DNA from 3 places in the Actinoplanes sp. NPDC049802 genome. Region 1 is predicted to be linked to each of the others. Evidence: riboswitches for the same ligand, from Rfam matches in the RefSeq annotation. Region 1 holds a riboswitch; each other region holds the start of a gene.
What was found. Region 1 has a riboswitch for cobalamin ahead of AB0I88_RS37725 (CbtB domain-containing protein). Riboswitches for the same ligand answer to the same signal wherever they lie in the genome.
Positions count from the first base shown of each region.

Region 1 (9,707 bases):
AGTCGGCGAAGGGTGGGCAGGGTTGGAAGCCGAAGTTCTGGTAGAGGGTGCGGGCGGGGGTGAAGTAGTCGGCGCTGCCGGTTTCGAGGTAGAGGTGGGTGTAGTGGCGGGTGCGGGCTTCGGTGATGAGGTGTCGTAGCAGGGTGGAGGCGACGCCGCGGCGTTGGGCGGTGGCGGCGGTGCGCATGGATTTGATCTCGGCGGTGGTGGGGTCGAGTTGTTTGAGGGCGGCGCAGCCGACGAGGTGGTGGCCGTCGTGGGCGGTCCAGACGGTGATGTTGGGTTTGCGGAGGCCGTCGAGGTCGAGGGCGTGTTTGCTCTCGGGTGGGCTGGTGGCGCGCATGTCGTCGATGTGTTGTTGCAGGAGGGCGGCGATGTCGGGGCCGGTGAGGTCGTCGACGGTGATGCGCAGGGCCATGCCGGTGATTGTGTCAGCCGGTGGGCAGGTGCAGGTGCCAGCCGTCGCGGTGGTGGGTGAGCCGGGTGATGGTCAGGGGGGCGACGTCGAGGCGCCGTATGGCTGTGGGGGGCAGGTCGAGGGCGGCGGTGAGGATGGCGCGGATGGTGATGGGGTGGGCGACGGCGGTGAGTGCCGGCTGGGTTTGGTGGTGTAGCCAGGTGCGGGCGCGGGTGTGGAGGTGGGTCAGTGATTCGCCGTCGTGGGGGGTGGCGGTGGGGTCGGTGAGCCAGGTGTGCAGGTCGGTGGGGTCGATCTGGTCGAGGGTGTGGCCGGTCCAGGTGCCGTAGTGGGGGTCGGCGAGGGTTTCGTCGGTGATGGGGGTGCCGCCGAGCAGGGTGGTGGTTTCGTGGGCGGCGTGGGTGGGGGCGCAGGTCCAGGGGCCGCGGGTGGGGATGTGGAGGAAGCGGGCCGCGTTGCGGCCCGCTTCGTCGAGGTGGTCGTCGCCGCCGAAGACGGCCCGGCGTAGTGCGGGGGTGTGGGCGGTGGCGATGAGCCGGAGTTCGGTCACCCGGTGGTGGCGGGCTGCGGTGTGTGGGTGTGCCGGTTGAGGTGGGCGAGCAGGCCTGCGAAGGCGAGTCCGAGGGTGAGCCACAGGGTTGTTTGGGTGCCCAGTGAGGAGATGCGGAAGTTCCACAGCAGGGTGGCGGGGAAGTCGGCGGGGACTTCGTCGAAGGTGGGTAGGAGGGTGTGGGCGATGGTGACGACGGTCAGGAAGGCGCCGGTCGCCGCGGTGGCGCGGGCCCATGGGTGGGTTTGGGTGCGGGCGGCGAGGACGGCGGCCCAGACGGCGACGAGGCCGAGGGTGAGGGCGGCGAGGTAGGCGGCGGTGCGCTGGTTGATGGTGGCCGGGTCGCCGACGGCGGGTGGGTTGGGCGGGTATTTGAGGTAGGGCACCAGGACGATGCCGGTGAGGGCGGCCGCGGTGAGGCCGAGGGCGGCGGTGGTGTCGCTGCCGGTGTGCAGGTGGCGGCGCAGGATGGTGTAGGCGGTGGCGAGGATGCCGCCGAGGGCTACGCCGTAGAGGCCGGTGGCGAGCAGCAGGCCGGGGCCGGATTGGACGTCGCGGGAGACCAGGGGCTGTTCGCCGGTGGCGGGTGTGGTGGCTTCTTCGATGGCGATGGCCGCGTTGATGTGCGGTTCGCCGATGAGGTAGGCGAAGGCGCCGGCGAGCAGGCCTGCGATGAGGCCGGCGAGCAGGCCTCGCATCAGTAGTCGCAGGTAGCCGGGTGCGGTCAGTGGCACGGGACACCGAGCAGGTGGCGGCCGTCGTGCATGAGTTCGTGCAGGTACATGCCGGATTGGGAGAGTGTGCCCTGGTCGAAGGCGACGAGGTAGGCGAGCAGCAGCATGATGCCGGTGAAGCCGGCCGCGGTGGCGAGCAGTTTGGTGGGGATGCCGGGGGTGGTGAGCGCTTGTGCCTTGGGCATGGCGGAATGAACCTCCTGCGGGATGACGCGTCCCGTTCGATGGGGCCTGCGGCGCGTGAGCGTCCTGACTCACCGGCCCGTCGGGGCTGGCTCACAGTGGCGCGACCGCACCGGATTTTCACCGGATTTCCCTCAGCGCACCGCAGATTGGTGGGTTCAACCTATCGGCCGGGGTGGGCCGGGCACAACCGGCGGCCGGTAGCATCCACGCCGGTCTACGGGGTGCGGGGGTGTGTGGTGCGGTGGTCGGCGGCGGTGGTGGCCGGGTTCGTGGTGGCGGTGACGGTGGCGGTTCCGGCGCCGGTGTGGGCGGCGCAGTGTGTGGGTGCGAGTCCGGTGGTGGCGGCGGTGCCGGCGGAGTTGAAGGCTTATGCGCCGGGGCGGTTGGCGGGTTTGGCGACGGGTGCCGGGGTGCGGGTGGCGGTGGTGGATTCCGGTGTCGATGCGCGGCATCCGCAGTTGCGGGGGCGGGTGGTGGCGGGCCGTGATCTGCTGCGTGACGAGTTCGCGGGGCGCCGTGATTGTGTGGGGCACGGGACCGGGGTGGCGGGGATCATCGCCGCGGGTGCGGATGCCGGCACCGGGGTGCAGGGGCTGGCGCCGGGGGTGACGATCGTGCCGGTGCGGGTGAGTGAGCATCAGGATCTTGACGAGGCGGCTGTTGCTGCGGGTGGCAGTGCGCGGACGTTCGCGCAGGGGATTCGGTGGGCGGCGGGTCCGGGCCGGGCGCAGGTGATCAATATTTCGCTGGTGATGCCGCGGGAGAGTGCGGCGGTGCGGTCGGCGATCGCGGATGCGGTGGCGGCCGGGGTGATCGTGGTGGCGGCGGCGGGTAACGACGGTCCGGCGGCGGGGTTGGCGTATCCGGCGGCGTATCCGGGGGTGATCGGGGTGGGTGCGGTCGGCGCGGATGGTGTGCGGGCGTCGTATTCGCAGGTGGGTGAGCATGTTGATGTGGTGGCGTTCGGGGACAAGGTGACGGTGGCGTCGCCGGTGGCTGGTCATACGGTGGCGCAGGGGACGAGTTTCGCGACGCCGTTCGTGACGGCGACGGTGGCGTTGCTGCGGGAGCGGTTTCCGCGGGAGAGTGCGGCGGAGATCACTCGGCGGTTGTTGCGGTCGGTGGATCCGGCGCCGGGGGGTGCGCGCAGTGACGAGTACGGGTTCGGGTTGCTGAATCCGTATCGGGCGTTGACGGAGGAGGCGGGGCCGGTGGTGGCGGCGGTGCCGAGTGTGGTGGCGGTGGCGCCGGCGGCGGGGGGTTCGCCGGAGTGGGTGCGGGCGGGCTGGTTCGCTGCCGGTGGGTTCGGGTTGGCGGTGTTGGCGGGGCTGGTCGCTGTGGTGGTGGGGCGGGGCCGTCGTCGCGGTTGGCGGGCCGGTCATGATCGAATGCGGGGATGAGGTGGGAGGCTGTCACCGAGGCGATGGGCCGGTTGTATCCGCTGGAGCAGCCGTGGCATGTGTCGTATCCGGTGGAGGGTTGTCATGTGCGGGCGGCGTCGGCGTATCCGGCGGCCGGGCATTGGCATGTGGTGAGTTACGGGCTGGGTGAGCGGTTCGGTTTCGAGTTGACGGTGCGGGTGGCGCGTGGGGCTGAGGTGCGGCCGCCGCAGTGGCCGTTCGTGTTGCTGGACCGGGTGGCGGCGTATGTGGCGACGCTGGACGGTGTGGTGGAGGACGGTCAGTGGATCGACTGGGGTGCGCCGGTGACGGGGTTTCCGTACACCGATGGGCCGGACACGGGTTTGACGGTGCTGATTCTGGTGCCGGATCCGCAGTTGGGTGAGCGGTTTCTGCAGTTGGTGGGGGTGACGGCGGCGGAGGCGGACGGGTCGGTGGAGATCGCCGAGGATCCGTTGATGGTCACGGATCCGTTGCGGGCGTGACCGGCGGTCACCCGTTGGGGCGGTGACCGGTGCCGGTGGCTGTTCGTAGGCTGGGCGGATGTCTACTGAGATCAGTGATCTGCTGGTGCGGGTCGTGCCCGGTGTCACGGTTCTGGTCGCGGGGGTCCGTGACGAGCAGTTGGGGCATGCGACGCCGTGTGCCGAGTTCAGGGTGCGTGATCTGCTGAACCATCTGTTTCAGGTGGTTCGTAATTTTCAGTCGGTCGCGGTTCGGCGGGAGGTCGACTGGAGTGTCACGCCGGACGCTCTGACGCCGGGGTGGCGTGACGGTTTCGCGGTCGAGGCCGGGCGGATGGTGGCGGCGTGGTCGCAGCCGCAGGCGCTGGAGGGTGTGTCGCCGGGGATGGGGCTGCCGCAGCGGACGCTGGGTTTGATGATGGTGGTCGACCTGGTGGTGCACGGCTGGGATCTGGCGCTGGCGACGGGGCAGCCGTACGAGGTGGATCCGGCGTTGTTGCCGCCGACGGCCGAGTTCCTGGATTCGATGGGGGACATGGGCCGCAAGATGGGTGCGTTCGGGCCGCCGGTCGTGGTGGGTGCCGAGCAGGGCCGGTTCGGTGCGTTGCTGGCGTTGACGGGCCGTGATCCGTCGTGGGTGCCGGCCGGTTAGGTGCGCCATCGGCTGGGGGTCAGGCCGTGTTCGGCGCGGAACCGTTTGATGAAGTAGGAGGTGTCGGGGTAGCCGACGCGTCTGCCGACCGCGGCGACGGGTAGGTCGGTTTCGGTCAGCAGGTGGCGGGCTTGCTGGAGCCGGCGGTGGGTTATCCACTGTTGGACGGTGCGGCCGGTTTTGCGGCGTACGACGGTGGTGAGGTGCCCGGCGGTGAGGTTGAGTTCGGCGGCGACGTCGGCCAGCGACAGGGTTTCGGGGTAGCGGCGTTCGATGACGTCGAAGACGGCGGCGAGCAGTTGGCCGGTGGTGTGCCGGGCGGCGGCGACCAGCAGCAGGGTGAGGTGGGCGAGGGCGGCTTCGGGGTAGCCGTCGCGGCGTTCGGACAGTTCGGTGTCGAGTGCGGTGAACCGGGCGGTCCAGGCGGGCCGGTCGCCGGGGGCGATGTGCAGCCGTTGGGGGCGGTCGGTTCCGGTGGCGAACGGGAACAGCAGCGGGTGGGAGCGCCACGGGGTGTGGGCTGCGCGGACGGTGTCGGCGGGGAACCACACCATCCAGCCGTCGGTGGCGGCGGTGGGGGTTGCGGTGAAGGCGACGATCTGGCCGGGGCGAGCACGAACAGGTCGCCGGCGGATACGGTCCAGCGGTGGTCGTCGATGAGGACGTCGTCGGCGGCGGTGTGTGCGTAGAACAGTACGAGGAAGTCGTGGGCGTGGGCGGCCGGTGGCAGGTCGTGGCGCGGCAGCCGGGCGGTCGCCACGGCGGGGTGGCCGGGCCGGCGGGCGAAGCCGACCAGCGGGACCGAAGAACGTCGCATCGGTGCCGTGTTTTCGCTGTTGTGGCTTGTGGTGGCGGGCACGAGGCTGAGGGTACGAGGCGAATCCCGTCATAGGGGAGTGTGTGATGGCCGATTTTGTGCCGGCTGCCGGTAAGCCGTGGCTGTTGCCGTTGTACGACCCGTTGAGCCGGCTGGCCGGGGCCGGGCGGTTGCATGAGCGGCTGCTCGAGCAGGCCGGGCTGCGGGCCGGGCAGCGGGTTCTGGAGATCGGCTGCGGTACCGGGAATCTGCTTGCCGCGCAGGCGCGCCGTGGTCCGCGGGTGGTGGCGGTGGGTATCGACCCGGACCCGGCGGCGTTGCGGCGGGCGCGCCGCAAGGCCGGGCGTGCCGGTGCGGTGATCGAGTTCCGGCAGGCGTATGCGGGTGATCTGCCGTTCGCCGGCGGTGGTTTCGACGTGGTGCTGTCGTCGCTGATGTTGCATCACCTCGACGAGGCCGGCCGGGACCGGGCGTTGCGGGAGGTGGTGCGGGTGTTGCGGCCCGGCGGGCGGCTGCATGTGGCCGACCTGGACGGGCATGGGCGTTGGGGTGCTCTGGCGCCGGGCGCGTTCACCGGCGCGGGCCTGGTCGAGGTGGCGGTGACCGGCCGGGGGCGGGCGTGGCGGTTCGGCGGCTACTCGTTGTTCACCGCCGCGGCGCCCGCGTAGCCGGGGCGCGCCGTGCCGCCGGTCATCCCCGTCCGGCGGACGGAGGGTGGCCGGCGGCCTGGTTGCGGGTACGGGCGGTCAGTTGCTGTTCTGGCTCGCGGCGGCGGTTTCCTGCGTGGTGGTGCAGCAGGGGCGGGCCTCGGCCGGTTTGGTGGCCTTGACGATGGCCGAGTGCATCCCGTCGGCGACGTCGTGGGTCGCCGTGATGGTGACGCCGGTGAACCCGGCGGTCTCCAGGCCGGTGCGGTATTCGCTGATCGACAGGGCGCCGGCGACGCAGCCGACCCAGCCGCCGCGTTCGGCGCGCTGTTCAGCGGTGAGGTGGTCCTGGGCGACGACGTCGGAGACGCCGAGGCGGCCGCCGGGCTTGAGCACGCGGAACGTCTCGGCGAAGACTGCGGGCTTGTCGGTGGACAGGTTGATCACACAGTTGGAGATGACCACGTCCACGGCGGCGTCGGGCAGTGGGATCTGCTCGATCTGGCCTTTGAGGAATTCGACGTTGACGGCGCCGGCCTCGGCCGCGTTGCGGCGCGCGAGTTCGAGCATCTCGTCGGTCATGTCCAGCCCGTAGGCCTTGCCGGTGGGGCCGACCCGGCGGGCCGACAGCAGCACGTCGATGCCGCCGCCCGAGCCGAGGTCCAGCACGGTGTCGCCGGGGTTGAGGTCGGCCACCGCGGTGGGGTTGCCGCAGCCCAGCGACGCTGTGACCGCGTCTGCGGGCAGTTCACCGCGGTCGGCGTCGGTGTACAGGCTCGCGCCGAACGGGTCGGTGCCGCTCGCGCCCACGGTTTGCAGCGCGGTGGGCGCGGGGCCGCAGCACCCGTCGCCGTTGGTGGTGACGGCGCGGGCGGCCGCCGCGTACTTCTCCCGGACCTGCTCGCGGACGTCGCCGGTCTCGTTCTGCTCTGTCATGGTCGTTCTCCTCGTTTTTCGGGTGCTCGGCGGGACGGCCGGGCGCGGTGCTCAGCCGAGCCGGCCCAGTGTGATGGGGGTGGCGCGAGTGTGCTGGTAGCGGCGTTCGGCGCGGGTGCTGACCTGAGCGCAGGCGTCGCAGAATCGCACGGCGTCGTCGCGGGTGCGGCGGTGGATGCGCAGCAGCATGGTGGTCTCCTCACCGACAGGCTGTCTTGACGGGTGTCGAAACAAGACTGGCACTTGTTTCGATGATCGTCAAGCTAGACGCATGTCGAAATACCGGAGCCGCCGGTCCCGGCCGGGTATCGAGGATCATCTCCAGCGTTTTCGAGACGTCATGCCGGGCCGGGCCGGGTCGTCGTCGCAGCGACGGCCGTGTTCGGGCGGGTTGCCGGTGACGGCCGCAGCCCATCGGTCAGGACAGCGAGGATGCGTTCGGCTCGCCCGGGATCCGGGTTGTCGTGCACGGTCACGAGCAGGCTCTTCAGCAGTGTGATGAGATCGGCGGCGGTGATGTCCGGGCGCACGGCGCCCGCGGCCTGAGCGCTCGGCGCAGCCCACACGATGTGGTGGAGCAGGTCCGGCGGATGGTGGCCGGTGAGAACGTGGTCTTCGCCGACCTGTTCGCCGAGGACGGCGTCCTGGAGTACCCGTTCGCCCTGCCGGGCCAGCCACACCAATTGCGGGGCAGGGAGGCGATCCGGGCCTTCTTCGGCAATACACCGGGCTCCCGGCGACTGTTCGAGATGGACGGCGTCGACGCACTCGTGCGTGACACCGGCGATCCCGAGGTGGTCGTCACCGAGATCGAACACTACGGGCGCTCGACCGGCACCGGCGAGGCCTACCGGTTCCGGGCGCTGGGCGTCATCCGGGTCCGCGACGGCGAGATCGTGTCGTATCAGGACTACATGGACCCCATCGCCACCGCCCGGCTACTGGGCCGCACGGCCGATCTCGCAGCCGCCTTGGCCGACGCCTGAAAGCCCTCGGCCAAGGCGCCGTCCGGCCGCGCAACCGGCAGCCGGCAAGCGGCGGGGACCTGAGATCAGCCGGATGCGCTCTGCCGCTCGCTTCACCAGATCAAGATCCAGTTCTGTGGTACGGGCGAGGCTGATCCGGTTCGGTAGCCGCGCGGCCCGGCTGCCGGGCCGCGCCCGGCGGCGCGGCCGCCGGGCTGAGCGTGCATGGCCGCCGCCACACCGCTACTCTCCGGTGCTCCACGACGGCCTGCACAGCAGCGGCGTCCCCTCGACGAGGCCGGTACGGGCGGTGCGCTGCACAGTGCCGTCGCGAGCACGGCCCTCGAAGAGCACGAAATGCAGGCTCGTGCCGGACGGCATCCGGTCGCGCCGGATGGTGAAGACACGCTCGCCGTCGCGGATCTCCCCGGCCGCGTCCATGACGTCGTGCAGCTGCGGCAACGACGGCTGATCGTTCTCGGCGCATCCCACCGCGTCCGCCTCCGGAGGGATCCGCTCGAACTCGACGACAGCCGGCACACCCGCGGCCCTCAACGCGGCGCTCAGCCGGTCGGCGTCGGTCAGCTGCCGGATGGTCAGCACGACGGTGCCGTCCGGCGCCGACTCGACCGACCACGCCGCAAGGTTCATCGGCGCGGGCCGGCCGGTCTCGGCGCCGGGCGACACGGTCAGCGCCAGGCCGCAGACGGCGGCCACCGCCGCGAGGCTCGCCGTCACCGTGTTGCGGCGCCGCCGCAACACCCGGCCCCGGGCGGCGACGTCGTCCAGGCTCGCTCGCAGCCGCACCGCCTCGAAGTCGCTGCGGACCAGGGCGTACAGGTCATCGTGATCGTCCGGCACGGCATTCACTCCCGTTCGGTGACGGCTGTCAGATGTGCTCGCAGGGCGCGGGTCGCGCGGGCGAGGTGGGCGGTCACCGTTCCGGGGGCGATGCCCAGCGTGTCGGCGGTGGCCCTGCTGTCGAGATCCAGGAAGACGCGCAGCGCGACGACCTGCCGCTGGCGCGGCGGCAGCGCCAGCAGGGCCGCCATCATCGCCGAATCCGGCATCGCCGCCTGCGGATCGTCGTGACACGGCTGGTCGTACCGATCCGGGGTGAGCACCTCCCGGCGCCATCGGCGCCACCACGAGACGTGCATGTTGAGCGCCGTGCGGACCACCCACGCGCGAGGCGAGGGATGCTCGGCCACCCGCGGCCAGCGCGCCCAGGCGCGGGCGAAGGCCTCCGCCACGACCTCCTCGGCCGCCTGCCGGCTGCCGAGCGACGCCGTCACCGCCCGCACGCAGTCGTCGCGGGCACTCTCGTAGAAGGCGGCGAACTGCGCCTGTCGATGCTCCACACCGTTATTACGCCAGACGGCCACCACACGCTTACCTGAACGAGAACCCGCCGGCTGCCGGCCACGAACCGGCGGCATCGCCGTTCACCGTCACGGAAGACGCTGCCGGGTCCCCGAGGGTGAGCGCCGCCGTGCATGCTCAGCCCGGAAGGCGGGTCGCGCGGGTACAACCGTCGACTGACGATCTTGCTAAGGCTGGTCAGGGGCCCTGCGGGCCGCGGTGCAACGTGGACGACGCACCCTTGTGGACCACTTCCATGACCGGCTCTACCTGCGAATATTCGCGTAGCCAATTCCCTGCCCGGCCGGGTCGCCGGTCTCCAGTGCGGCGTAGCGTGCGGGAGCATGGACCGGGGTTTCGCGGAGTTGCTGCGGGCGCTGCGTGAGGCGGTGCGCAACGGGCACGACACAACCGACTGCCGCGGTTCTCGGCCCGCAGACCGGTCGCATCGGCGCGGGAGCAGACCCCGGACACGTCGTCTGCGTGCGGTGACCGGCGGTCGAAGGACGCCACGGGGTGCGGTGACGTACGGGCTGCAGCCCCGGCCGCGGCGGACGATGCGCCCGCGCCGCAGAG
Region 1 covers NZ_JBFAMR010000103.1:12,374-22,080, reverse strand. Annotated here, with positions in the region: gene AB0I88_RS37740 (GNAT family N-acetyltransferase) at 1-418, opposite strand, end outside; gene AB0I88_RS37735 (histidine phosphatase family protein) at 432-968, opposite strand; gene AB0I88_RS37730 (CbtA family protein) at 965-1,702, opposite strand; gene AB0I88_RS37725 (CbtB domain-containing protein) at 1,693-1,887, opposite strand; adenosylcobalamin (AdoCbl) riboswitch at 1,896-2,045, opposite strand; gene AB0I88_RS37720 (S8 family serine peptidase) at 2,146-3,288, shown strand; gene AB0I88_RS37715 (suppressor of fused domain protein) at 3,285-3,773, shown strand; gene AB0I88_RS37710 (TIGR03086 family metal-binding protein) at 3,832-4,404, shown strand; partial or broken gene AB0I88_RS37705 (AraC family transcriptional regulator) at 4,401-5,221, opposite strand; gene AB0I88_RS37700 (methyltransferase domain-containing protein) at 5,308-5,889, shown strand; gene arsM (arsenite methyltransferase) at 5,968-6,804, opposite strand; gene AB0I88_RS37690 (hypothetical protein) at 6,856-6,993, opposite strand; gene AB0I88_RS37685 (hypothetical protein) at 7,143-7,334, opposite strand; gene AB0I88_RS37680 (nuclear transport factor 2 family protein) at 7,269-7,790, shown strand; gene AB0I88_RS37675 (hypothetical protein) at 8,013-8,630, opposite strand; gene AB0I88_RS37670 (sigma-70 family RNA polymerase sigma factor) at 8,636-9,130, opposite strand.

Region 2 (9,707 bases), on a different contig from region 1:
ACCGGCAGGCCGAGCTCGACATCGCCGGACCGGACGTGTTCCTGTCCAACTTCCAGCCGCTGACCAAGGACGACGTCGCCGCGATCGTCAGCGACCCGGTCGCTTTCAGCGCGTTCACCGAGCCGATGGCCCGCCTGCTCAGCGGCGTTCAGGAGGACGGGTCGTCGTTCGCGGTCAGCTCCGCACACCCGCGACTGGTCGACGGCAAGCCCTCGAAGAACCCCCGCTACCTGCAGAAGCGCCCCGACCGTACGAACGCCCGCGGCACCGCGATCGCCGAACTGGCCGGTCGTCTGGCCCGCCGGTTGCCGGCCGACGCGCCGTTGATCCTGCCGGTCGACGTGGTGGCGGCCGGACGGCGCAACAACCCGCCGGAGAACGGCATCCCTCCGCTGTGCTCGTACAACCCGCTGCACTTCATGGAGCTGCCGGAGCTGTTCATGGAGTTCATCGCCTCCATGACCGGTAAGTCGCCGTCCACCACGGGCGCCGGCTCGGAGGGTGCGATGACGAAGGGCCCGTTCAACGCCCTGCCGCAGGTGATCGACCTGAACGCGGCACTGCTGTCGTTCGTGCTCACCGGCTACGACGGCTGGGTGTCTGCCGCCGGGTACATCGGGCCGCGGGTCAAGGTGGAACACGACTTCTCGCTGCTCGTACCGGAGCTGTTCTCGCGCATGAGCCCCGCCGAGCGGGACGCGGCGAACCTGATCGCCGAGGGCGCGATGGAGAAGATCGCCGACTTCGAGTACGAGGGCCGCACGGTCCGGGCCGGCCGCCTCGGCTTCCGGATGACCGAGCGGTTCGCGGTGAAGTACTTCGCGCGCATCTTCCTGCACCCCGACACGGTGTTCACCGCCGAGATGCTCCGCCCGGAGCTTCAGGACATGCAGGTGTTCGTCGACTCGGTCGACACGATCGTGAAGACCCACGAGCGGGTCGCCCGGTCATACTTCGCCGACGGCACGGTCTCGCTGGCGATCCCGCCGCTGCGGGCGCTGCTGGAGATCATGGCCCACGGGACCTCCGCGGAGGGCTGGGACCTCGACTCCCCCGAGTTCCGGGCCCTGTTCACCCGCGAGTCGGTTCTGGACGCCCCCTGGTACGCGGAGCGTCTGGACGCCCGCCGCGCCGCCGGGGTGTCGCGGGCGGAGGCGGGTCTGGCGGCGATCGAGAAGTTCGCCGCCACCGCCGGTAACGAGGAGCCGTCGGCGCGTCTCGACATGCCGGCACGGGTCGACGCCGCACGGGTCGAGGCGGCGCGCCTGGCGAGCACGGAGTTCCGTGCCCAGCTGGTCGGCACCCTCGGGATCACCCCACCGCGCTGAACCCGAACGGCCGGGCGTGGGTTCTCCCACGCCCGGCCGGAACACCGCGCTGACCCGAACGGCCGGGCGTGGGTTGCCCCGCGCCCGGCCGGAAGGATCAGCGCCCGGTGCAGGTGAGGACGGGTGTCCCCGCGCTGCCCGAGCCGATGAGCCCGAACTGTGTGCTGCCGTCCGCGGGCAGTCTGCCGTTCCAGTCGGCGTTGCGCACGGTCGCGGTCGAACCGGAAACGGTCAGCACACCACCCCAGACCTGGTTGATCGACTGTCCGGAGGCGAGGGTCCAGGTCACCGTCCAGCCGTTGGCCGTGCCGCTGCCGCCGGCCCGGACGGTCACCTCACCCTGGAAGCCGCCCTGCCACGAGCTCGTCGTGCGATAGGTGGCGGCGCACGACCCGATCACCGGCGGAGATCCGGACGGCGACGAACTGGGCGAGGACGACGGCGACGAACTGGCCGACGAGCTGGTTCCCGGCGTCGGCGAGGAGGGCGGCGGGTTGGTCGCCGAGCTCGCCAGGCTGTAGGCCAGATCCGGCTGGAAGGAACCGGCCGTGTACCGGCATCCGTCCGCCTCGCCCGGCGGCTTCACCCACAGGTAGCCGTCGATGTTGGCGTCGCCCGTGTTCACGGTCGGATACTGACCGATCCGGCGGTCGGTGTTGTCGTCACCACACCAGTCGCCGCTGGCCCCGCCGTTCCGGCTGGTGTCGATCACCTGCCGTTTGCCGGTGATGCCCCGACCGTTGAGCGCGCTGATGAGCGACCGCCCGAAGGCGGCCTCGGCGGTGGTGGGGTTGAAGTTCGACACATTGGTGTAGAAGCCGTCGGCGTCGGCGACACCGGCCGCGGCCAGGCGGGAGGCCTGCTCGGCGGCGCTGTTCCAGGTGGAGTGCCCGGCGTCCAGGTACACCTTGGCGTTCGGGTTGGCCGCTTTGAGCGTCCGGGTGGCGGTGCGCAGGGCCTGGTTACGGGCCGCGATCTCGGAGCTGTTCAGACAGGTCAGAAGCGCGATCGAGTCGGGTTCGAGCACGATCACGGCGGTCCGCCCGCCCAGCCCCTGTGCGGCGTTGTTGATCCAGTTCTGGTACTGGGTCAGGTCCGGCGCGCCGCCGGAACTGGCGCCTCCGCAGTCGCGGTTGGTGATGCCGTAGAGGGTCAGGACCGGGATCTGCCCGGCCGCGTTGGCGGCGCCGACGTACGACGACACCTCGTTGCGGATGGTGGAGACGTTGAAATTGGCGAACCAGCGTGAGGCGGGCTGGCTGGCGATCCGGTCGCGGATCACCGTGCTGCGCGAGTCGCTCGGGTTGGCCTGCAACCAGCGAGCCACCGGGGTGTCCGGATCGCGGTAGAGCGTTCCGGAGATGGCGCCGGCCGATGCGGTGCCGGTGGCGAACCAGACGCCGGCGACCGCGGTCGCGCAGACGACGGCGGCCGCCATGATCTTGGGTCGGGATGGGGACACGTGCCACACTCCTGGGGATGAGGGATGCAGTGTGGGAGCGCTCCCAAGGTAACGCCCCGGCCGTGCCACCACAAGCCGGACCGCACCCATGGCGCAGCCCCGCGGTGCGGCTCCGCTCAGCACTTCCACCCCGCGACGTGGTGGTCGATGTCGATGTCGCCCACCCTCGGCGACTCGGTGGAGTACCGCCGACTCGCGCAGGAGCTCGAGGCGGCACGCCGCCCCCGAAACGGGGAAACATCGCTCAAGCGGCGCGGAGAGCAGCCCCAGGTACAAGGTCCCGATCATCCGCCACACAACATGTGGTTTGGTGCAAAGCTTGAGGGCCGATATATGGTGTCCGCTGCAGCTGGTACGGCTGATCATCCGATCGGTCGTCGTAAGAGGGAATCCGGTGTGAAATCCGGAACTGCCCCGCAGCGGTGAGTGGGAACGACCGCCGTCACGAGCACTGGGCGCGAGCCTGGGAAGCGACGGCCAGTAGGCGCGTGCAACAACGCCCACGAGTCCGAAGACCTGCCCGCTGTCCGCGCGGTCCGTCCGCGTGGTGGTTCGTGGCCTCGAGGGTGGGCCGCGGGACGGCTCCCGGTCGACTCGGTGGCCGGTTCGCGTCCGGCCTCGCCGCGTACCCGGCCCGCCGTCCGCAATGAGGAGCAGTCGTGACACAGACAATGGACACCCGCCCGGCCCTGATCGACGCGGGCGCGTCCGTCGCCGAGTATCTGGATCGCAGTGACTGGCGGGTGCAGGCCAACGCAAACCAGGGCTACTCACTCGGCGGGCTGATCCTCAACGTGTCCGGAAAGGTCACCGCCAACTACTGGCTGTCACAGGTCTATCCGCAGGCGGTCGCGGATGCGCACCGTCACGGCGACCTGCACCTGCACGACCTCGACATGCTCGGTGGCTATTGCGCCGGATGGTCCCTGCGGATGCTGCTGGAACAGGGGCTCGGTGGGGTGCCCGGCCGCATCACATCGGCGCCGCCACGACACCTGTCCAGCGCGTTGGGACAGATCGTCAACTTTCTCGGCACATTGCAGAACGAGTGGGCCGGCGCGCAGGCATTCAGCTCGTTCGACACGTACCTGGCGCCGTACGTCCGCGTCGACCGGCTCGGCTACGACGAGGTACGCCAGGCGATCCAGGAGATGGTCTACAACCTCAACGTCCCGTCCCGGTGGGGCACCCAGACGCCGTTCACCAATCTGACCTTCGACTGGGTCTGCCCGGAGGATCTGCGCGACGAGATCCCGGAGATCGCCGGGCGGGAGATGCCGTTCACCTACGGCGAACTACAGTCCGAGATGGACCTCATCAACCGTGCGTTCATCGAGGTGATGACCGCGGGCGACGCGCTGGGCCGGGTGTTCACCTTCCCCATCCCGACCTACAACATCACCGCCGACTTCGACTGGGACTGCGACAACGCCCGGCGGCTGTTCGCGATGACCGCGAAATACGGGCTGCCGTACTTCCAGAACTTCATCAACTCCGACCTGACGCCGAACCAGGTGCGCTCGATGTGCTGCCGACTCCGGCTCGACCTGACCGAGCTGCTGGAACGCGGCAACGGTCTGTTCGGCAGCGCCGAACAGACCGGCTCGCTCGGCGTGGTCACCGTCAACTGCGCCCGGCTCGGCTGGCGCTACGCCGGTGACGAGCCGGCACTGCTGCGCCGCCTGGACGAACTGCTGGACCTGGGCCGGGACAGCCTGGAGATCAAGCGGCGAGTGGTCCAGAACCACATCGACGGTGGGCTGTACCCGTACACCAGGCGTTATCTCGGCACGTTGCGCAACCACTTCTCCACGCTGGGGATCAACGGGGTCAACGAGATGATCCGCAACTTCACCGCGGACCGGCACGACATCACCACCGGCGAGGGCAAGGCGTTGGCGCTGCGGCTTCTCGATCACACCCGCCGCAAGATGGTCGAGTACCAGCAGCAGACCGGCAATCTGTACAACCTGGAGGCCAGCCCGGCCGAGGGCGCCACCTATCGATTCGCCCGCGCCGACCGACAGCAATGCCCCGGCATCCTGCAGGCCGGCACACCGGACGCGCCGTACTACACCAACTCCACGCAACTGCCGGTCGGCTTCACCGATGACCCGTTCGAGGCACTGGAACGCCAGGAGGAACTACAGGTCAAATACACCGGCGGCACGGTGCTGCATCTCTACCTGGGTGAACGGGTCAGCTCCGCACAGGCGTGCGCCAAGCTGGTCCGACGCGCACTGGAGAACTTCCGGACACCGTACGTGACGATCACCCCGACCTTCTCCATCTGCCCCGCGCACGGTTACCTCACCGGCGAGCGGCCGCACTGCCCGTCCTGCGGCGCCACCTGCGAGGTATGGACCCGGGTGATGGGCTACCACCGCCCGGTGTCCTCGTTCAACGCGGGCAAGCGCAGCGAGCACGAGGAGCGGCTCTCCTTCCGCGAGCCGGTCGCGTGAGCCTGCGTATCGGCGGTCTCAGCCGGCTGTCGACCTGCGACTGGCCGGGCCGGCTGGTGGCCACGGTGTTCTGCCAGGGCTGCCCGTGGACCTGCCGGTACTGCCACAACCCGCAACTCATCCCGGGAGGCACGGCCACCACCGTGTCCTGGGACGACGTCACCGAACTGCTGCGGCGCCGGGCGGGCCTGCTCGACGGAGTCGTCTTCTCCGGAGGAGAGCCGACCATGCAGGCCGCTCTGCTTCCCGCGATCCACGAGGTACGCGAGATCGGATTCGACGTCGGGCTGCACACCGGTGGAGCCCACCCGCGACGGCTGGCCGCGCTGCTGCCGCTGGTCGACTGGGTGGGGCTGGACATCAAGGCCTTGCCGCGACTGTACCCAGCGGTGACCGGTTCCGCGGTGGCCGCAGACCGGGCGTGGGCCTCGCTACGGCTGGTCCTGGAGTCCGGGGTGGCCTACGAGGTGCGCACCACGGTCGACGAGGGGACGGACGACGACGCGGTGGCCGAGATGGCCGGCCTGCTGGCGCGGGCCGGAGTCCGCTCGTACGCGATCCAGCGCGCCCGCCCGGCGGCCGGCGACGGTCCCGCGCCACCGCTGCTCGCCGACCTGCACGCCCAGTTCGGCTCCTTCGCATACCGGCCCGCCTGACGCGGCCGGATATCCGGACAGCGCCGTGGCCCGGGCGCCCGTTCGGGTGGGCCCGAACGCGGCGCGCCACGGCGCTGACCGGATCGCGGTAGAGGGTGCCGCTGATGGCCCCGGCCGAGGCGGTACCGGTGGCCGCCTCAGCGGGCGGCCGCCCCGCGTTTCGCCAGGTACGGCAGCACGAACAGGTACAGGCCGGAGAAGAAGAGCAGGGCGAGCGGCAGCAGCGGCACGTAGACGATCCAGGAGATCGGATCCTCCTGCGCGAGGGCCACGGTGGTGGCGATGACCGTCACGGTGAAGGTGGCGGCGAGCCAGCGGTGAATTTGCCGGATCCACTTGTTCATGCCGGCCACGCTAGGGGTGTGGACGGCACCGGTGCTTCTCGAAAGCTGACCGATCTGTCACCACCGAGAGCCGGGCAGGAACCGCATGTGGGCCTGACAACCTGGAGGGCTCGCTCACGCTGATGCCGGGACAGCGGGTCGACCCCGGGCAGGCGTTCTTCTCCCCGGGCGCGGTCACCGCCTCCAGCACGACGGCCGCGCCCCTGGATGCATTGATCATTACGGCTCGGACGCAGGCCGAGAGGTGATCTGGCACAAAACGAAAACACCCGGACTTCAGTCCGGGTGTTTCTTGGGGTGGAGCTGAGGGGACTCGAACCCCTGACCCCCACACTGCCAGTGTGGTGCGCTACCAGCTGCGCCACAGCCCCTTGCTGCACTTCTACCTACTTTGTCCCCGTTGTTTCCCTCGGGCACGCTGGAAATACTACACACCCTTACGGCGACCCTTCCGGCACCCCCCTCAGTTGAGGGAGACGTCCGGCGGGAAATGGGCGACAGCGGCCAGGATGTCGCCCTGCCGGCGCAGAACCATCGCCCAGAGGTCGTCGGGACGTTCGACGAACGGGTCGCCGGGCAGCGCGTCGAAGACGAACCAGGAACCGGAGGCGATCTCCTCCTCCAGCTGGCCCGCCGACCATCCCGAATAGCCGGCGAAGACCCGGATGCCCGTCACGTTCTCCCGCATGCGCTCCGGATCGGCGGAGAGATCGAGGGTGCCGAGCGCGCCGCTCACCGGATGGAAGCCGGACAGCCGCTTCTTCACCTCGGGCCGGGTCCGGGCGAGGCAGATGGCCGACTCGGGTTGCACCGGCCCGCCCTCGAAGAGGACCGCCGGGTCGCCGGCCAGCTCGCCCCAGGCGCCGAGGACCTCGGCCACCGGAACCTCGGTCGCGCGGTTGAGCACGACACCCAGCGCGCCACCCGTCTCGTGGGCCACCAGCAGCACGACCGTACGGTCGAAGTTGGGGTCCTTGAGGGTGGGTGTGGCGACGAGCAGCCGACCGGTCATCGACTCCACCGACCGGCCTCCGATCCGCTGCTGCTCACCGAACACGTGTTTACCGCCGTCCCGTCGACGTAGCCATGCCAGCACATTAGCCTGGCATTCCGGCCCTCGATAAGGTCTGGACATGAACCCGCCACCTACGGCAGCAGAGATCGGCGTCATCGGCGGATCGGGGCTGTACGCGCTCCTGGATCACGCCACCGAGCACGAGGTCGACACCCCGTATGGTCGCCCCTCGGACCGGATCACGATCGCCGAGGTGGGCGGCCGCCGGGTGGCGTTCCTGCCCCGTCACGGTCGTGACCACCGTTTTCCCCCGCACAGGATTCCCTACCGGGCCAATCTGTGGGCGCTGCGTTCGCTGGGCGTCCGGCAGATCATCGCCCCGTGCGCGGTCGGCGGCCTGCGCCCGGAGCTGGGCCCGGGCACGTTCGTGGTGCCGGACCAGCTGATCGACCGTACGAGCGGCCGTGAGCAGACGTTCTACGACTCGGGCGCGGTGCACGTGTCGTTCGCCGATCCGTATTGTCCGGTGGGCCGGTCGACGGTGCTGGGCTCCGCCGAGCGGGTGAAGGCGGTGGACGGCGGGACCATGGTGGTGGTCGAGGGCCCGCGCTTCTCCACCCGGGCCGAGTCGCGCTGGTTCACCTCGATCGGCGGCACGATCGTGAACATGACCGGCCATCCGGAGGCGGTCCTGGCCCGCGAGCTGGCCCTCTGTTACACGGCTATCGCTCTGGTCACCGATCTGGACGCGGGCGTCGAGGGCGAGCACGGGGTGACCCAGGAGGAGGTCTTCGCAGTGTTCGCCGACAACACGGCGCGGCTGCGGGACGTTCTTCTCGACGCGGTGGTCAAGCTGCCCGCCGAGCGTTCCTGTGGGTGCAAGGACGCCCTGGCGGGCATCAAACTGCCTTTTCCACTTCCCTGAGATGTACGCCGTACGCGGCGCCGAGGTGGATCCCGGCGCCGCGTCGCCGTGTCAGACCACCGCGCAGGTGGCGTTGTTGAGGGTGAAGGCGCCCGGTTCGGCGGTGTTGCCGGTGTGTGTGCCCTGGAAGCCGAAGGTCTGGGACCCGCCGGCGGTGAGCGTGGCGTTGTAGGAGACGTTGGTGGCGGCGACGGCCCCGCCGGCCGGGCTGACGGCGGCGTTCCAGGCGTTCGTCACGGCCTGCCCGGTGGGCAGGGTGAAACGGAGTGTCCAGCCGTTGACCACCGCCGCACCGGTGTTGGTGACGGTGACCGACGCGGTGAACCCGGTGTTCCAGGCGCTGACGGTGTAGGCGACCCGGCAGCCGCCGGCCGGCGCCGAACTGGACGCCGACGGGCCGGGTGACGACGGACTGGGTGACGACGGCGTCGTGGTGTCGAGTCCGAGGAAGTGGACGGCGGCGGCAGCGTCGACGGGCAGGTTGTGGCTGACCCCGTTCATGCTGATCGCCTCCACCGGTGCGGTGTCACCGGCGCCGCCGTACCGGGTGCGGGTGTATCCGGTCTGCGGGGTGTCGGTGAACGACGGCGTCTGGCTGAGACCGTGCACGTTCGTCCACTGGTCGATCTGCTCGCCGAAATTGGGGTAGCGCAGGATCTCGTCGTTGGTGCCGTGCCACGTCTGCATGCGCGGGCGGCTTCCGGTGTAGCCCGGGTAGGCGTTGCGTACCAGGTCGCCCCATTGCTGCGGGGTCTTGGTGACGAGGCCGTTGGCACAGTCGCTGTTCCACTCGGAGCCGTTGGTGGTGGCGAAGCATCCGAACGGCACCCCGGCGAAGGCCGAGCCCGCCGAGAACACGTCGGGGTACAGGCCCAGCAGGACGTTCGTCATCATCGCCCCGCTGGAGACGCCGGTGGCCACGATGCGGTCCGGGTCGACCGGGTACCGGGCCCGCACGTAGTCGATCATCGATTTGATGCCGACCGGGTCGCTTCCACCGTTACGGGTGAGCGCCTGCGGGGAGGCGACGTCGAAGCACTGGCTGCTCCGGGTCACCGACGGGTAGACCACGATGTAGCCGTACCGGTCGGCGAGCGAGGCGAACCGGGAGCCGCTGTAGAAGGCCGGGCCGGTGCCGGTGCAGTAGTGGACGGCGACGAGCAGACCCGGCCGGGGCGCCAGGTTGTCGGGCACGTAGAGGTACATCCGCAGGTTGCTCGGGTTGGCGCCGAAGCCGGTGACCTCGGTCAGCGCGGCCGCGGAGGCTGGCGGGGGCAGCGCGAGCGCCGCCAGTGCCGCCATCGTCGCGGTGACGAGCGCGGCGAGCAGGAGCTTGAGTCTCTTTCGCATCGGGGATTCCTCGCACGGTTCGTGGGGACGGGGACGCTCCGGTTCGGGGACGACCGAAAGCATCGACAAGTATTTATCTCCACGGGTGGCCGCGCCAGACCGTCCCACGACCCGCACGGCTCGCGAGTCGTGGCCGCGCCAGACCGTCCCACCACCCGCACGGCT
Region 2 covers NZ_JBFAMR010000003.1:263,588-273,294, forward strand. Annotated here, with positions in the region: gene AB0I88_RS03865 (hypothetical protein) at 1-1,328, shown strand, start outside; gene AB0I88_RS03870 (glycoside hydrolase family 6 protein) at 1,426-2,790, opposite strand; cobalamin riboswitch at 3,124-3,329, shown strand; gene AB0I88_RS03875 (ribonucleoside triphosphate reductase) at 3,450-5,252, shown strand; gene AB0I88_RS03880 (anaerobic ribonucleoside-triphosphate reductase activating protein) at 5,249-5,908, shown strand; gene AB0I88_RS03885 (hypothetical protein) at 6,046-6,252, opposite strand; tRNA gene AB0I88_RS03890 (tRNA-Ala) at 6,551-6,623, opposite strand; gene AB0I88_RS03895 (YqgE/AlgH family protein) at 6,716-7,264, opposite strand; gene AB0I88_RS03900 (S-methyl-5'-thioadenosine phosphorylase) at 7,386-8,192, shown strand; gene AB0I88_RS03905 (PHB depolymerase family esterase) at 8,244-9,542, opposite strand.
Region 2: another riboswitch for cobalamin. It lies ahead of AB0I88_RS03875 (ribonucleoside triphosphate reductase); the one in region 1 lies ahead of AB0I88_RS37725 (CbtB domain-containing protein).

Region 3 (9,707 bases), on a different contig from region 1:
GGCTGCCCACCACCCTGCCCCGGCGGGCGAATGCCGGGGAACGGCGGCCGGCGTGGCCACCCTCGCCACGGGCGGTGATGCGGAGCGCCCGGGTGCGGTAGGCCTGACCGGCGGCCGCGACCGCGCCCGCCTTCTCCGGCTGGGCGGTCCCGTCCGCGTCTGTGGGGGTGTGCTCCTCCGTACCCCCGAGGGGTGGGCATGCTCCGGACGGCCCGCCGCCGTCGCGCGGGGTGTCGTCCGCCGGGCCTCCGCCGCCGGGGCCGTCGCCCGGGTCGGGATCGGTGTCCGGGTCCGGGTCGCCGTCCTCCGCCCGGCCCTGGTCGGCGCGTTCCTGGTCGGATCGCTCCTGGTCGGCGCGTTCCTGGTCGGCGCGTTCCTGATCGGCTTGGCGTTCGGCCTCGGCCAGGGCCTCCTCGAGCTTCTGCTCGTCGGTGCCGGGCGGGTCCAGCGGATCGGTGCGGCGACGGTGCGGAAGGGCGAGGCGGGCCGCGTCGCGTACGTCGTCGGCGGTGACCCGGTCGCGGCCGTGCCACGCGGCCAGCGCCACGGCACAGCGGGCCACCACGATGTCGGCGCGCATGCCGTCGACGCCGTAGGCGAGGCACACGCGGGCGATGCGGTCGAGTTCGGCGTCGGGGAGCACCACCGACGGGAGGACGGCGCGGGCGGCGGCGATACGGGCCGCGTACCCGGACTCGGCTTCGGTGAACCGGGCGGCGAACCCGTCCGGGTCGGCCTCGTAGGCGAGCCGCCGGCGCACCACCTCGGCACGCTGGCGGGCGTCGCGGGGCGCGGCCACGTTCACCACCAGGCCGAACCGGTCGACGAGCTGCGGCCGGGGCTCGCCCTCCTCCGGGTTCATGGTGCCGACCAGCAGGAAGCGGGCCGCGTGCTTGACCGACACGCCGTCCCGTTCGACGTGCGCCCGGCCCATCGCCGCCGCGTCCAGCAGCAGGTCGACCAGGTGATCGGGCAGCAGGTTCACCTCGTCGACGTAGAGCACCCCGCGGTGCGCGGCGGCGAGCAGGCCCGGCTCGTACGCCTTGACGCCGTCACTGAGCGCGCGCTGCAGATCGAGCGTGCCCACCACCCGGTCCTCGGTCGCGCCGACCGGCAGCTCGACGAGACTCGCCGGCCGGGCCGCGGCCGGACCGCCGGACGGGTGCGGACCATCCGGGCAACCGGGGTCGGGCGCGGCCGGGTCGCAGGCGAACCGGCAGCCCCGCACCACACCGACGTGCGGCAGGAGGGCGGCGAGAGCCCGTACCACGGTGCTCTTGGCGGTGCCTTTCTCGCCGCGGACCAGCACCCCGCCGACGGCGGGTGAGACCGACGTGAGCAGAAGCGCCAGGCGCAGATCGTCAAGGCCCACCACGGCCGAGAACGGGTACGGAGTAGTCACCAGGATCCCTTCCGGCGGGTGTCCACGCCCGCTCGTCGGTCGACGCGAGCGGCCGGAGTCTCCTGACTCCCGGATCGACGTCTCCCGCGGCCTTCCGGCTCCCCCTCGAAGCCGTGGCCGAACACGCGGGTCGCTCCCCGGTCACAGTGGCGGGACCGTCCCGGACTCGCACCGGGTTCCTCCCTACCGCTCGCCGGTCACTCTTCCCGACCGCCGGTCACCCGTCAACGCGGGGTCCGTCACGGCACCGCGTGTCATGCCCGGTCTCCGGGTCGGTGGCCCGCCGTCCTGCCCGAGCCCAGGGGTGAAGCGGTGACACCGCGATGCGGTGCCCGGCTGTATCAGCATCCCCGCGGGCACCGGGCCCATTCGACGGCCTCGCGGATCAGGAACGGACGGCCTTCTCGGTGGCCGGGAGCGGCTCGGGGGCCAGGCGGTCGAGTTCGGCGACGACGTCGAGCACGGCCAGGGCGGAACGCTCCACCAGCGGGCGCAGGCGGCGGTAGAGAGCCGCGCCGTCCAGGTCGGGGTGGGTGGCACGGCCGGTCGGCACGAGTTCGGCGGCGCGATCCAGATCGGGCAGCTCACCGACCGCGTGCCGGGCCAGCAGGCAGGCGCCCAGCGCGGTGCCCTCGGGCACGTCGGCGACCGTCACCGGCAGGTCGAGGGCGGACGCCAGCACGGACACCCACAGTTCGGAGGCGGCCGCCCCGCCGGTCGCCCGGATCTCGGTGATCGTGCAACCCTCGGCATCGAACGAGTCGCGGACCAGCGCCAACTGCTGGCAGACGCCCTCGACGGCGGCGCGGACCAGGTGCGGGCGGGAGTGCTCGCGGCGCAGCCCCAGGTACGCGCCGCGCATGCCGGGACGCCACCACGGCGCCCGTTCGCCGAGCAGGTACGGCAGGCAGAGCAGGCCCTCGCTGCCGGGCCGAACCCCGGCTGCCTCGGCGAGCAGGGCGGCGTCCCGGTCGTCGGCGTCCTCCCCCTCGGTGGTGGGGCTTCCGGGGGCGCCCGCGGCGAGGCTCTGCGCGGCCCACCTGACGACCGACCCGGCGTTGTTGACCGCCCCGCCGATCACCCAGCGATCCTCGGTGAGGGCGTAGCAGAACAGCCGTCCGGCCTCGTCGCTGGTGGGCCGGTCCACGACGGTACGCAGAGCGCCGCTGGTGCCGAGGGAGACGGCCGCGACACCGGGTGGGGTGGCGCCGACACCCAGGTTGGCGAGCGGGCCGTCGGCGGCGCCGATGATCAGCGGCACGTCCGGGGACAGGCCGGCCGCGGAGGCCACCTCGGGACGCAGCCGCAGCGCGTGCGTGGTGGGGACGACCTCGGCGAGCTGCCCGGGGCGTACCCCGGCGATCTCCAGGGCCTCCGGGTCCCACCGGCGGGAGTGGATGTCGTAGAGGCCGGTGCCGGAGGCGATCGACAGGTCGACGAGGAACGGGGCGTCGGCGAGCGCGGCGACGATCATCTCTTTGACGCCGCCCCAGCGCGGAGTGCCGCGAAGCGTCTCCGGGTCCTCCTCCGCCCACCAGGCCAGCTTCGTGAGCGGGGACATCGGGTGAACCGGGGTTCCGGTACGGGCTTGGAGGCGCTTCGCCGGCCCGCTCGCGACGATCTTCTCGCACTGCCGGGCGGAGCGGCCGTCCGCCCAGGTCACGACGGGGCCGAGCGGTTCGCCGGCGGCATCCATCGGCAGCAGCGCGTGCAGGAACGTGCTGAGGCTGACCGCGATCACCCGGTCGCCGCGTGCACGGCAGTCGGCGGCCACGTCCGTGAGGGCCTTCAGGGCGGCACCGGTGAGCTGCCGGGGGTCCAGTTCGGCGCGTCCGGGGCCGGGCACCGACAGCGGATAGTGGACGCTGGTCAGCGCCCGCAACTCACCGGCCGGGCCTGCGGCGACCCCTTTGGTCGCGGTGGTCCCGGTGTCGATCCCGATCACGACGTCCATGCTTCGCCTCCCGATCGCCCTGAGCCGACCCTCTCATGCCCACCCACCGCAGCAGCCATGCGGACCGCCGAACACCCCGCCCACGCCGTCCGCCATGCGGGCCGCGACATGCCGGCCTCACGGCGGCGGCGGTGGCTACATCCCCGCCGGGAACCTCCGGGGCCTGGACTGTCCGCTCAGTGGCTGGTCTCTGTGCGGCTGGTTGGCAGCATCCCTGCTGGCTTATCAATCAAGGCTCGCTACCAGCGCATATCCGGTCCGGCCCCGCTTTGCCAGGCCTCACGACGCGGGTGCCGGGTAGCAGAAACCGGACCTGGATCAGGGATTCGATGACCGGCGACCAGTGATCGGCGACCGGTGAAGACCCGTCCGTTGCGGCGGTTGCGCATGTGGACGGCATTGCGTGAACGGTGCGCTCGTCCCTGAGCAAGACCGGCGAAACGACCCGGCCGGCCGCGATGGCTCCCCGGCGATCGCCGCTGACGCTGCCCCGTGAACTCCACCGTGCGGCACCGGCCGGCCGTCACACGCCATCACCATCACGTTCACCGGCTGGCAGCGCACGCAGGAACGGATCCCCGTCCGGGGAGACGAACACGGATCTCGGCTATCTGTGTTCGGCAGACGTGACACCCGCAACGGGTGTCGTCACACCCAGTACGGGTGTCGCGTTCTCCGAGCACACATCGCCCTGCACGCCGGCCCTCCGCCCACCGGACGCCAGGGCGACAGGGCGCCAGGGCGACGGGTGCGTTCGTTTCTGAGTGAGCTGCGAACTTATGATCGTTGCGGTGGTCCCGCGTCTCGCCTGGTCAGCGCCGCAAGTGGCGGTCATGGATGATGCCGTCGGCGGAGGCCGGAGGATGTCATTGCTGCTGGCCGGGCCTCCTCGCCGACCTCCCTCAGAAACGAACGCACCCAGGGCGACAGGGCGAACCGTCGGTGCGCTGTGGGCGCCCGCCCGGCGGGCAGACGGGGCCGAGTGATTCGGCACGCACGCGGGGCCCGGCGTGGGCACACACGAGTGTCACAGCGGTGCTCGGGGCCCACCATCGGTGCGCTGTGCGCCCCCGCCCGCCCGGCGGGCATGCAGGCGGGGCGGGGCGGGGCGGGCGATTCGGCCAGCAGTCAGCGCTCTTTCGAACGTCCTGAGCCGACTCTGACGGCCGGCCGAAGTGTTCCGGCCGGCCGCCAGAGCTGACTCAGCAAGCGTGAGGCAGCACTCACGGCCGGCTGGAGTGGATCACGGCTCTGTCCGGGGCACGGTTGTGCGGGCACTTCGCCGGGGACAGGCGGGCGTGCGTTCCGGCGCGGAGCGAAGCGGGCTCCGCACGCACAGCCCGGCGGGCGCGGCAAGGGATGGAGCGGCAGAAGATCGCGCATTCTTTCGGGGCGGGGAAATGATTGATAACGGTCCGCCGCGTACCGGAAAGGGTCTTCAAAAAGCGAAACGCCCCGCCTGAGATCGACGGGGCGACGCGGGGTGAGGAAAACGTCAGCGCTGGTCCGCCGGGACGAAGTCGCGGACCGGCGAGCCGGTGTAGATCTGCCGGGGGCGACCGATCTTGTTAGCCGGGTCGGTCATCATCTCGCGCCACTGGGCGATCCAGCCGGGGAGCCGGCCGATGGCGAACAGCACCGTGAACATGTCGGTGGGGAAACCCATGGCCTTGTAGATGAGGCCGGTGTAGAAGTCGACGTTCGGGTACAGCTTGCGGGAGATGAAGTACTCGTCGGAGAGGGCGATCTCCTCGAGCTTGAAGGCGATCTCCAGCAGCGGGTCCGGCTTGTCGAGGGTGGAGAGCATCTCCTGGGCGGCCTTCTTGACGATGGCGGCGCGCGGGTCGTAGTTCTTGTAGACCCGGTGGCCGAAGCCCATGAGCTTGACGCCCTTCTCCTTGTTCTTCACCCGGGTGACGAACGAGGTGACGTCTCCGCCCTCCTTGCGGATCTGCTCGAGCATCTCGAGGACGGCCGCGTTGGCGCCGCCGTGCAGCGGGCCGGAGAGGGCGTTGATGCCGGCCGAGACGGACGCGAAGAGGTTGGCCTGCGCCGAGCCGACGAGGCGCACCGACGAGGTGGAGCAGTTCTGCTCGTGGTCGGCGTGCAGGATGAACAGCATGTCCAGGATCTTGGCGACTTTGGAGTCGACGTTGTACTGGACGGTCGGCAGGCCGAAGGTGAGGCGCAGGAAGTTCTCGACGTAGTCGAGGGAGTTGTCCGGGTACGGCAGGGGGTGGCCGATGGACTTCTTGTAGGTGTACGCCGCGATCGTCGGAAGTTTCGCCATCAGCCGGATCGCGGAGATGTCGACCTGCTCCTCGTCGAGGGGGTCGAGCGCGTCCTGGTAGAAGGTCGACAGCGCGGTGACGGCGGACGACAGCACCGACATCGGGTGAGCGTTACGGGGGAAGCTGGAGAAGAAGGTGCGCATCTCCTCCTGGAGCAGCGTGTGCACCCGGATCTTGTCGGCGAAGTCCCGCAGCTGCGCGGTGGTCGGCAGCTCACCGTTCATCAGCAGATACGACACCTCGAGGAAGGTGCTCTTCTCGGCGAGCTGCTCGATCGGGTAACCCCGGTAACGCAGAATGCCCTGGTCACCGTCGATGTAAGTGATCGCCGACTTGGTCGACGCGGTGTTCACGAACCCCTGGTCGAGGGTTACGTAACCGGTCTCCTTCAGCAGAGCACTGACGTCGATGCCGCCCGGACCGTCGACGGCCTTCGTGACCGCCATCGACAACTGACCACCGGGGTGGTCGAGCTTGACATCCGTCATGTATTTCCCTCACTTCACCGGCAGATGTCCCAAAGATTTTGTCGTTTACCGTAAACCCTCAAGCTGAATGGGTCATCAGGCGGCCACCTGTTGAGGCATTGGTCACCAGTACGTATGGGTCGTTGCGCCATAGACAATGGTCGGTATATTGCGACTCCGTTACAGGAGGACCCATGCAGATCCCGGCCCAGGGACCCGTCGTCGTGGGAGTGGACGGCACGGCAGCCGACCCGGCCGCCGTACGGTTCGCCGCCCGGGAGGCCCGCTCCCGTGGCCGCGCCCTGACCGTGGTGCACGCCTTCGCGTGGGCGGAGGCCGGCGCCACCGATTACGCCCCGGCACGCCGGGCCGCCTCGCGTGCCGTCGAGGAGGCGGTCTCCATCGCCCAGCGTTCCACACCAGGGGTTGACGCGCGTGGTCAACTCCTGGATGGTCCACCAGGACGTGTCCTGCTGCGTCTCGCCAGGAGTTCCACGCTTCTGGTTCTCGGCGGCAACGGCCTGGCCGAGGTGGTGGCGCGGGCCTGGTGCCCGGTGGCGGTGGCCCGGAGCGACCGGCCCCCGGGCGGACCGGTGCTGGCGGCGGTGGACGGGTCGCCCCTTTCGGCGCTGGTGCTGCGCTTCGCGATCGAGCAGGCCCGGCGCCAGGGCGGTCCGGTGCACGTGGTGCACGCCGGCGAACGGTCCGGCCGGCCGGTTCTCGACGAGGTGCTCGGCCCGGAGCCGCCGGCCGGGGTACGGCCGCAGCTGCTGGCGGGCAGTCCGGCGGCCGCTCTGGTCCGCGCGTCACGGCGGGCGGGACTGATCGTGCTGGGGCCGCGGGGGACGAACGCCCGGGGCCGGCTCGGCTCGGTCGCGGCCGAGGTGCTGCGGCGCGGCGGATGCCCGGCGGTCTTCGTGCACGGGCCGCCGGGTTTCAGGAAGCCCGGTAACACGGTGCCCGAATTGCTACCGTTGGCCCACACATAGGTCTTCGGGCTGTACGGGAGGAATGCCCGGTGCGATCGGTGCTCCCGCCCGGCCTCGCCCGACGGCAATGGCAGTTCATCGCCGTGGGCGGCGTCATCGCCACAGTGCTCTACGGAATGTTCCCGTCAACGACCGTCGGTACGGCCGCCTTCACCATCTTCGCGATCCTCACCGTGGTGGCATGCTTCGCCGGGCCACCACGGTGGGGCGCCGAGCCTCCGGCGGCCTGGCGGCTGATGGGCACGGCCGCGCTGCTGTTCATGATCGGCGTGCTGATCCGGCCCTCGGTCACCGAGCGGCCGATGCCGTGGCCGCTGCTCGCCGACGTCGCCTCGTTCAGCGGTTATCTGATGCTCGGCGCGTTCCTCCTGGTGCTCCTGCAGAGACGGGGCAGCCTGGACCGGCACGCGGTGGTGGACGGCCTGATCGTCAGCCTGGCCGCCGGCGCGGCGAGCACGCTGCTGCTGGCCCTGCCGGCCGCCGCGATTCCCGGCCGGGACGCGCTGCTGTCGGCCATCCAGGGCACGTATCCGCTGTTCGACGTGATGCTTCTGATGCTGCTGGTGAACCTCACCTTCACGGCGAAGACGTGGCCGGTCAGCCTGATCGCGCTGATCGTCATGATCTCGACGCTCACCGCGGGCGACCTGGTCTACGCGATCTACGGCGTGAGCGGCAAGATCTACGCGTCGCCGCTGCTCAACCTGCCTTATCTGATCGCGTACACCAGTCTGGCGGTGGCCGCGACGCACCCGTCCGTCGTGGAGATGAGCCGGGCCGCCAAACTGCCCGCCCAGGCCTGGTCCTGGCCGCGCCTGTCGCTGCTGCTGCCCGCCCTGGCCGTGCCGTTCGCGCTGCTGCTGACCACCGGCGCCCGGTCGGCCGTCAGCCGGATGCTGATCGCGATCACCGGTGCGGTGATCGTCGCGCTGCTGCTGGTGCGGGCCATCGCGGCGGTCCGCGCCCAGGTCGCCGCCCAGTTGCGCTCGGAGCATCAGGCCACCCACGACCCGCTGACCGGCCTGCCCAACCGGCAGTCCATGTCGGCCGAGATCGAACGCCTGGTCACCGTGGTCGAGCCGGAGGGGCACGACCGGGTCTGGGTCTACATGCTCGACCTGGACGGCTTCAAGTGGGTGAACGACTCGTGGGGCCACGACACCGGCGACCAGCTGGTGATCGAGGTGGGCCGGCGGCTGCGGACCGGGGTGCCGCACGGCATCCCGGTGGCCCGGGTCGGCGGCGACGAGTTCCTGCTCGCCTTCATCGGGGAGAAGGGCGACGCGCTGCGCCTGGTCGACGACATCCGGGGCTGCTTCGCCAAACCGTTCCCGGTCCGCCATCACGACGTGGTGATCAGCGCGTCGATCGGCATCTCCCACGCCGAGTCGGACCCGGCCAACGCCGCGGTCACCGCCGAGGCGCTGATGCGTGACGCCGACACCGCCATGTACCGGGCCAAAGCCGAGGGGCCGGGCCGGTCCACCATCTTCGACACCAGCATGCACGCCCAGGTGCGCGAGCGGATCGAGCTGGAGGTGGCGCTGCGGCAGGCGCTCGCCGAGGAGCAGTTGCACGTGGCGTACCAGCCGCTGGTGCGCCTGGAGACCGGGATCCCGGTCGGCGCCGAGGCGCTGGTCCGCTGGATGCACCCGGAACGCGGCGCGATCCCGCCGATGACCTTCATCCCGATCGCCGAGGACGCCGGGCTGATCAACGCGATCGGCACCTGGGTACGCAAGGAGGCCCTCCGCCAGCTGGGCGTGTGGCGCTCGGAGGGCACCGTCCACGACGACTTCTACCTGTCCATCAACGTCTCGCCGCGCCAGCTCAGCGATCCCGAGCTGCCGCTGATCGTGTCCGGCGAGATGGTCCGGTACGGCGTACCCCCGCACTGTGTGGCCCTGGAGATGACCGAGTCGGTGATGGTGGACGGATCCAGCGTCACCTCACGGGTCCTCTTCGAACTGCGTGAGCTGGGGGTGAAGTTGCTGGTCGACGACTTCGGAACGGGGTTCTCTGCGCTCGGCTACCTGCGCAAGTTCCCGGTCACCGGCGTCAAGATCGACCGGTCGTTCGTGACCGGGCTCGGCGTGAACCACGAGGACGACGAGATCGTCCGCGCCGTGGTGGCGATGAGTCACGCGCTGGGCCTGAGTGTGATCGCCGAGGGTGTGGAGACGCCGCTGCAGCGGGAGGCGCTGTACGCGGTGGGCGTCGTGAACGGCCAGGGCTGGCTGTGGGGCGCCGCGGTCCCGGCCGCCGAGTTCGCCGAGCGCTGGCGGGACGTGGTGATGCGCGGGCCGGCCGTTCCGGAGATCTTCTCGAACCCGTCGGGCCGGCACCGCCGGCCCAACTGAGGTCCACCGTCAGATCCGGGCGGTCCGCCGTTCCGGCTGGCCGTCGAGCCGGCGGGCGAGCCCGCGCCGCTCCTCGCGACGGAACGGCATGTCGTCCTTCGGGAACTCGTACATCCAGAACGACTGCGCGTCCAGCCGGGTCGGCTGGGCCCGGCCGCAGGACGCCGCCCGGCTGAGCACCAGCGCGATCATCCGGGGCAGCTGGTTGCGTTCCTCGTTGTACGAGCAGATGTCGAAGAAGACC
Region 3 covers NZ_JBFAMR010000012.1:27,136-36,842, reverse strand. Annotated here, with positions in the region: partial or broken gene AB0I88_RS11510 (AAA family ATPase) at 1-1,402, opposite strand, end outside; cobalamin riboswitch at 1,458-1,584, opposite strand; gene AB0I88_RS11505 (gluconokinase) at 1,788-3,356, opposite strand; gene AB0I88_RS11500 (citrate synthase) at 4,852-6,135, opposite strand; gene AB0I88_RS11495 (universal stress protein) at 6,309-7,103, shown strand; gene AB0I88_RS11490 (EAL domain-containing protein) at 7,133-9,463, shown strand; gene AB0I88_RS11485 (hypothetical protein) at 9,473-9,707, opposite strand, start outside.
Region 3: another riboswitch for cobalamin. It lies ahead of AB0I88_RS11510 (AAA family ATPase); the one in region 1 lies ahead of AB0I88_RS37725 (CbtB domain-containing protein).